2 linked regions of the Solidesulfovibrio fructosivorans JJ] genome follow. The protein of the gene in region 1 interacts with the protein of each later gene in a pairwise test. Links are inferred from orthologs where the notes say so. Each region holds a gene or a part of one and is shown on either strand. Other genes may lie near its edges.

Region 1 (4,231 bases):
AGGCGCTGATGAAGCGGGGACTCCGCCCCCACGCCCCCGCCAGGGCGCTGCCCTGGACACGCCGGGAGGCCACGGGCCCCCCGGGGCCCCCCTTCTCGCCTCTGGCTTGGCGAGGGTGGCGTTGGCTGGCGGGAAGGTGGAGTGTGGAGAAGATGGAGTCGGAATTTGTCGGGACGCTGCCGCCGCTACGCGGCAGGCTCGTCCCAAGCAAATTCCGACTCCACCACGCTCGCCCCAAAGGGGCGACATTCAGAAAAACTCTCTTTTTCTTAAAATGCGGCGCTTCGCCGCTGGCGCGGTTGTTGCCGCAATCGCGTCCGGCGTCGAGGCGCAACGCGCGTCGTGTCGCCGGGCCGATTGCGGCAACTAACATACGGCGTCCCGCCGCCCCTCAACACCAAACCAACCCCACCCATCCGCACTCCCACCCCACCAGCCCAACCCGGTAAAAGGGGGTCCGGGGGACATCAAGTCCCCCGGCGGGGTCAGGGGCAGAGCCCCTGGGCAAGAGCCCGCTCGCCTAAAACGGCGTGCCGTTGGCGGCGATGTCGGCAACGATGTCCGCCCTAATGCGCTTGGAGACGGGGCCGGGCCGGCCGTCGGCGATGGGGGCGCCGTTGTAGCGGATGATGCTCAGGCAATCGTTGGTGGTGCCGAGGATGAACATTTCCTTGGCGGTGGCGATATCTTCTTCACGGATGCCGGCGAAGACGACTTCGATTTCGTTTTTTACGAGTTCCACGGCGCGCATGAGGGTGGTGCCGGTCAGGGCGTTGTTGAGTTCCGGCACGACGAGGCGTCCGGCGGCGTCGACGATGCAGATGTTTTCGGTGGCGCCTTCGGCCAGGAATCCCTTGTCGTCGTAGCAGACGGGGTAATCCTCGCCGCGCTGGGTGGCCTCGCGCTTCATGAGCACGTTGGGCAGGTAGTCGATGGATTTGATGCGGGCCAAGTAATTCTGTTTAGCCGGGATGGAGGTACGGAAGGCGGTGACGCCCTTGGCGAAGGAGGCATCAGACCGGGGGTGGTATTTGTAGGCCACGATGGTCAGGCTCGGGGTCGGGCAGTCGGCGGGATCGATGCCGAAACTGCCGGGGCCGCGTCCGACGATGACACGCACCATGCCGATATCCGAGCCGCCGGCCCGGCACACGTCGAGGGTAAGTTTCGCGACTTCGTCCCAGGGGCAAGGCGGTTCGAGGAAAATGGCCTTTGCCGAGCGTTCCATGCGGGCGAAGTGGGGCTCGACCTGGTAAAGCTTGCGATCGATGTATTTGAGCGTTTCGAAGACGCCGTCGCCCCGGTGGACGAGGTGGTCGTCCAGGGGGATGAGCATCAGGCGCGGGTCAGTGCCGATGACGCCCAGGCGGTGGTCGTAGTAGGCCAGGACATTTTCGCCACCGGGACGCGGCGCGGCGAGCAGGCGGGAGACGTAGGCATCGACGTCGACGATATCGGGCATGGGAAACTCCTTCATAAAAAAGACGGGGGAAACACCGTAAGATGTTTCCCCCGCTCCCTTGCCTCTTTTGGGCAGGGAAATCTAGGCGGGCACGCGCACCTTGTCGCGGGCGATGATGAGCTCGGCGATCTGCACGGCGTTGAGCGCCGCGCCCTTGCGGATATTGTCGGCCACGATCCAGAGGTGCAGGCCGTTGTCGACGGTGTTGTCCTCGCGGATACGGCCCACGAACACGTCGTCCTCGCCGGCGGCGTGGATCGGCATGGGATAGATCTTCTCGGACGGGTTATCGTAGACGGTGATGCCCGGGGCCTGGGACAGGATGGCACGGGCGTCCTTGGCGGTCAGCTTCTTTTCCGTCTCGATGTTGACGGCTTCGCTGTGGCCGTAAAAGACCGGCACGCGCACGGTGGTAGCCGTCACCCTGATCGAGTCGTCGCCCATGATCTTGTTGGTTTCCTTTATCATCTTGATCTCTTCGAAGGTGTAATCACCGTCGGAGAAGACGTCGATCTGGGGCAGACAGTTAAACGCGATCTGGTACGGGTACACCTTGGCTTCGGGGTCCTTCATATTGAAGAGCTGCCGCACCTGGGTTTCCAGCTCGGTGATGGCCTTCTGGCCGGTGCCGGAAACGGCCTGGTAGGTGGACACGATCACGCGTTTGATCTTGGCCGCGTTATGCAGGGGTTTGAGCGCCACCACCATCTGGATGGTCGAGCAGTTGGGGTTGGCGATGATGCCCTTGTGCCAGTCGACGTCGTCGGGATTGACCTCGGGCACGACCAGCGGCACTTCCGGGTCCATGCGCCAGGCGCTGGAGTTGTCGATGACAACGCAGCCGGATTTGACGGCAAAGGGCGCGAATTTTTTCGAAGTGGAACCGCCGGCCGAAAACAGGGCGATGTCCACGCCCTCGAAGGATTTCTCGGTCATCTCCTCGACGGTCAGCTCGCCGCCGGCATACGGCACGGTGGTGCCGGCCGAACGCGAGGACGCCAGGGCCTTGACGGTCTTGGCCGGAAACTCGCGCTGTTCGAGGGTCTTGAGCATCTCACGTCCCACGGCTCCCGTGGCCCCGGCCACGGCCACAACCCATTCGCCCCTGCCCATACGGTCCTCCAATGTCGGTTGTAAAAAGCCTCTGGCGGCCAGGGAGGCACTGCCCATCCCGGGCCGTCCGCGAGGGAAAATCACGGAAATCCCTATCTAGGCGATTCCTTCACGAAACGCCAGATTTTTATCGAATAAAATTATCGTATTACAAATCAAGACCGGCCACGATGGACAGCACGGCCTCGGCTTTGTTGAGGGTGTAGAGATGCACCCCCGGCGCGCCCCGGGCAATGAGGTCTTGCGCCTGCTTGCGCGCATAGGCGATGCCCGCCTCGGCCACGGCCGCATTGCCTCCGGCCGCGTCGGCCCGTTCGAGCTCGGCCAGATAGGCCGGCGGCAGATGCGCGCCGCACATCCCGACCAGCCGCTTGACGCTGGCGAGGCTCATCACCGGCAGCACGCCCGGGACGATCGGCGCGTCGATGCCCACGGCCCGACACTTATCCACGAAGCCGAAGTAGGCGTCGTTGTCGAAAAAAAGCTGGGTGACCACGAAGTCGCCGCCCAGACAGATCTTTTGGCGCAAAAATTCCAGATCGGCCTCGGGCGAGATGGCCGCGGGATGGCACTCTGGATACCCGGCCACACCGATGCCGAGCCCGGGACGCTCCTGGCTGATAAACGACACCAGATCGGACGCGTGCTGGAAATCGTCGGAATCGGGAACGAAATCCTCCTGTCCCTTGGGCGGATCGCCGCGCAGGGCCAGCACGTTGTCGACGCCGGCCGCGGCCAGGGCATCCAGGAATCCACGGATTTTCTCCCGGCTGGCCCCGACGCAGGTCAGATGGGCCATGGGCTCGAGGCCGTAGGCGGTTTTGAGCCGGGAGACGATCTCCAGCGTATGGGCATGGGTGCTGCCGCCCGCGCCGTAAGTCACGGACACGAACAGCGGGTGGACGGGAATGAGCCGCTCCACCACCTCGAAAAAGCCGGCCCAGGCCTCACGCTGCTTGGGCGGGAAAAATTCCAGGGACACGAACGGCCGCTTCGCCTGGATAAGCTCCTTGATGCGCACGCAGTCTCCTTCGGCTGTGGGGGGAGAAGAAGGAGAGAGTGAAGACCGGGAGGGAAACCCCCTTTTTGAAAAAAGGGGGTTTCCCCCCCGGCCCCCCCTTTCCCTCAAAAACTTTTAAAGGGGTAATTATGGGAGACAATTCCCTTATGGAAATATGCTACTGCAAGACGGCGTCGCCGAGGACCGCCAGCTGCTCCACGATCTCCCTGTCCGCTTCGAGAAAGGGCCTCGATGCGCCCTCCTGCGGCGTCAGCCATTCCATTTCCTGGCCTTCCAGGGGCTTGATCTCACCCTCGTAGGCCCGGATATGAAAAAAATGCAGATGCACCGCAAGGTGCACGTAAGCGTGCTCTTTTTCCTTGAAAAAGGCAATTGAGGTCGGCGTGATGTCCAGTTCCTCCCCCAGTTCCCGCATCAGGGCGGCCTGGACGGACTCGTCGGGCTCGACCTTGCCGCCGGGAAACTCGTACTGCCCGGCCATGGGTTTGCCTTCGGGGCGCTTGACCCCGAGATAGCGTCCGTCCTTCCAGATGATGGCAGCCACGACCGTCACGTTTTTCGGCGCACAGTTCATACGGACTCCAGCAAGGCGGCCCGTCGGGCCTCCAGGTCGGCGATTTCCTCTTCCAGGACCG
Region 2 (3,543 bases), on another replicon or contig:
GGCGGCGGCGCGGAGTTTCCGGTAGGGCTCAATGCGACCCGCCCATGGCGGAAATGGGCGCGCCAAGGGGCGCCCGTCCGGTAAACCGGTCGAAAACGGGGCTTTTCGCCTCGCCGTTGACCAGGAAAAAGCGCAAGGCCGATTCCAGATGCGGCAGGGGCACCTGGGTATCCAGACAGGGGCCGTTGGGGCGCTCGTTGAGCACGCCGTAGACCGGGATGGGATAGGTGTCCTGGATGCCGCTACTGAGATCCCGCTCGCAGGCCACGGCCAGAATCAGGCGCGGCCGCTTCTGGACCACGATGCGCCGGGCGATGGTGCCGCCGGTGGCGATGGCGATATGCACGCCGTAGGCCTCGGACAGGGTGAGCAGCCCGTCCACCGGGCACTGGCCGCAACGCTTGCAGTTGTTGATGTCGTAGGTCAGCCGGCGCAGGCAGCGGCTGGACTGGAGGCAGTGGGGCAGGAGCACGAGGACTTCCGAGGGGTCGTAGCGTTTGTGCTCGGCGGCCACGAGCTCGTTGTTGACCTTGATGAACGAGCTGCGCACCCGGCTTTTGGAAATGTGCAACAGCCGGGCGAAAATGGTCATCAGCGGCAAAAACACCTTGGCCATGACACCGCGCAGATGGTCCGAGCCGAGAAACGACCGGCCCAGGGCGACGCTTAGGGCGAGCCCCACCGTGGCCCACAACACGACCACGATGGCGGCGGCGAAAACCACGCCCATCAACAAGGGGGCCAGGGGATGGATATTGGCCAGGCCCACGTAGGGCACGGCCCAGACAAGGGCCAAAAGCACGCACACGGCCAACCCCGTGCCGCACAGAAGCCCGATGAAAAGGCGCTTTCTCGAGGGTTCGTTTCGTTCCACCAACGCTCCGTTTTCCCCGTCAGGACGCCTCAGGCGGGCCGCATACGGCCATGGCGTCGTCCTCGCACTTGCCGAGGTAGCCGCAGGAAAAAGCCTGGGCATCCATGGGCCGTTTTCCGGCCGGGACCACTGTGGGGATGAGATAGACGGCATCGGCGCAGGCCACGCCCAGATGGCAGTCCATGACGCCCAGGATGTCGCCGGGCTTGGCCCCGGGCGGCAGCGGGCAGCCCACCTTGCCCGGATGGGCGATGATGCGCAGGGCCGGTTTGTCCGGGGCGGGACGCCAGAAGAAAAAAGCGCCGGGATGGGGCGTCATGGCCCGGATCAGGTTATGGACTTCCCGGGCCGGGCGCGACCAGTCGATAAACGCCTCGGCCTTGTCGATCTTCTTGGCGTAGGTGACCTTGTCCGGGTCCTGCTCGACCATGGGCACCCCGCCGACGCGCAGCCGTTTGAGGCAGTGCGCAAGCACCCGGCCGCCGAGGTCGGCCAGTTCGGCCCGAAGTTCCCCGGCGGTATCGCCCGCGCCGATGGCCAGGGCCCGCTGCATGATCATGGGGCCGGCGTCGAGCGCCGCCACCATGCGCATGATGGTCACGCCCGTGAGCTGATCGCCGGCGGCGATGGCCCGCTCGATGGGGGCCGCGCCGCGCCAGGCCGGCAGCAGCGAGGCATGGACGTTTATGGGCATGAGCCGGGGGATGTCGAGCACGGCCTGAGGCAGGATCATGCCGTAGGCGGCGACGACCAGGATGTCCGGCTTGTAGGCGGCCAGGATGTCCACCGCCGCCGGGTCCCTGAAGGACTCGGGCTGGTGGATGGGCAGCCCCTTTTCCAGGGCCAGCTCCTTGACCGGGCCGACATGGCACTTCTTGCCCCGGCCGCAGGGACGGTCGGGCTGGGTGTAGACGGCGGCCACGCGCACGTCGTCGCTTTCCAGCAGATGCTCCAGGACCGTGGCCGCAAACTGCGGCGTGCCCATGAAAACGGCTACGAGTCTTTCCGGTCCGTCTGCTGCTGGAGCTTCTGCTTGGCCCATCGTTTCACCCGCTTGTCGTACATGGCGCGCTTGAGCCGACTGATGTGGTCGATAAAAAGCACGCCGTCGAGATGATCGATCTCGTGTTGGAGACATACGGCCAAAAGGCCGTCGGCCTCAAGGCAAAAAGGGTTTCCGTCGAGATCGGTGGCGCAAACGGTCACCGTGGCCGCCCGCTTGACGTTGGCGCGGTAGTCCCGCACCGACAGGCAGCCCTCGTCGTCCTCCTGTTCGCCTTCCGCCTTGGTGATGACCGGGTTGACCAGGTTGATGCGCTCTTCGCGCTTGTCCGGCCCGGACAGGTCGATGACCACCAGCCGGATGGAGCGTCCGACCTGGGGCGCAGCCAGTCCGACGCCCTGGTTGGCGTACATGGTCTCGGCCATGTCGTCCGCCAGTTGGCGAATTTCGGGCGTGACCCCGGGCACCGGCTCCGACTTGGCGGCCAGGATCGGATGCGGGTATTTGAGTATTTCCAAGAGCATGGTCCTAAGCTTTGTCTTTGTCCTTGTCCCGCGACCGCAGCTTGATGCCGAGTTCACGCAGTTGCCCCGCCGACACTCCGGCCGGCGCGTCGGTCAGCAGGCACATGGCCTTCTGGGTCTTGGGGAAGGCGATGACGTCACGGATGGATTTGGCGCCGGCAAGGATCATGATAAGACGGTCGAGGCCAAAGGCAATGCCGCCGTGGGGCGGCGCGCCGAACTCCAGGGCCTTGAGCAAAAAGCCGAATTTGTCCTCGGCCTCCTGGTCCTCGATGCCGAGCGCCGCGAACATGGCCTTCTGGGTGGCCCGGTCGTGGATGCGGATGGAGCCGCCGCCGATCTCGTTGCCGTTGAGCACGAGGTCATAAGCCCGGGACAGGGCCTGGCCCGGGGCCTCGGCCAGCTTTTCCAGATGCCCGGACTGGGGCGCGGTGAAGGGATGGTGCTTGGCGGCGAAGCGTTTGGCCTCGGGATCGTATTCCAAAAGCGGAAAATCCGTCACCCAGACCGGGGCGAAGGAGCCTTCCGGAATGAGCGAAAAGCGTTCACCCAGCTGGATGCGCAGATAGCCCAGGGCCGTGTTGACCATTTCCGCCGCGCCGGCCTGGAAGAACACGATATCGCCGACTTCGAGGCCGAAGGCCTCGGCCAGCCCGGCGCGCTCCTCGTCGGAGAGGAACTTGGCGAACGGCGACTGCCATTCCCCTTCCTTGATCTTGATCCAGGCCAGGCCCTTGGCCCCGTAAATCTTCACGAACTCGGTCAGGTCGTCGATCTCCTTGCGGGAGAGCGCCGCGCCGCCGGCCACGCGGATGCCCTTGACCAGCTCGGCCTTGGCGAACACCTGGAACTGGCTGCCGCGCACCACCTCGGTCACGTCCACGAGCTTGAGGCCGAAGCGCACGTCGGGCTTGTCCAGGCCGTAGTCGCGGATGGCGTCGGCGTAGGTCATGCGGGGAAAAACGTCGGGCAGGGCGATGTCCATGGCTTCCTTGAACATGGTGCGCACCATGTTCTCGGCCATGCCCATGATCTGCTCCTCGTCGACGAAGCTCATCTCGATGTCCACCTGGGTGAACTCGGGCTGGCGGTCGGCGCGCAAGTCCTCGTCGCGGAAGCATTTGACCACCTGGTAATAGCGG

Evidence for each region. Proteins that work in one complex are often made in the same cells at the same time.
Region 2: the proteins of DESFRDRAFT_RS18310 (region 1) and def interact in binary tests that used the Escherichia coli proteins (3 or more experiments, as listed by UniProt). The link is inferred for Solidesulfovibrio fructosivorans JJ] from one-to-one orthologs.

The regions. Positions count from the first base shown.
Region 1 is NZ_AECZ01000040.1:4,070-8,300, reverse strand. The notes cover bases 560-3,522. They hold DESFRDRAFT_RS18310 (aspartate-semialdehyde dehydrogenase), read right to left. Parts: upstream 2,576-3,522; coding sequence 1,544-2,575; downstream 560-1,543. Other genes in these bases: metF (methylenetetrahydrofolate reductase [NAD(P)H]), read right to left, coding at 2,724-3,522; DESFRDRAFT_RS18315 (aminotransferase class IV), read right to left, coding at 560-1,462. Also shown: more of DESFRDRAFT_RS18315, read right to left, coding at 521-559; more of metF, read right to left, coding at 3,523-3,596; DESFRDRAFT_RS18300 ((deoxy)nucleoside triphosphate pyrophosphohydrolase), read right to left, coding at 3,754-4,170; DESFRDRAFT_RS18295 (ABC-F family ATP-binding cassette domain-containing protein), read right to left, coding at 4,167-4,231.
Region 2 is NZ_AECZ01000003.1:2,204-5,746, reverse strand. Bases 635-3,543 are described here. They hold def (peptide deformylase), read right to left. Parts: upstream 2,402-3,543; coding sequence 1,868-2,401; downstream 635-1,867. Other genes in these bases: aspS (aspartate--tRNA ligase), read right to left, coding at 2,406-3,543; fmt (methionyl-tRNA formyltransferase), read right to left, coding at 894-1,859; DESFRDRAFT_RS02905 (DUF116 domain-containing protein), read right to left, coding at 635-874. Outside these bases: DESFRDRAFT_RS02910 (RsmB/NOP family class I SAM-dependent RNA methyltransferase), read right to left, coding at 1-32; more of DESFRDRAFT_RS02905, read right to left, coding at 29-634. UniProt on the Escherichia coli protein: Removes the formyl group from the N-terminal Met of newly synthesized proteins. Requires at least a dipeptide for an efficient rate of reaction. N-terminal L-methionine is a prerequisite for activity but the enzyme has broad specificity at other positions.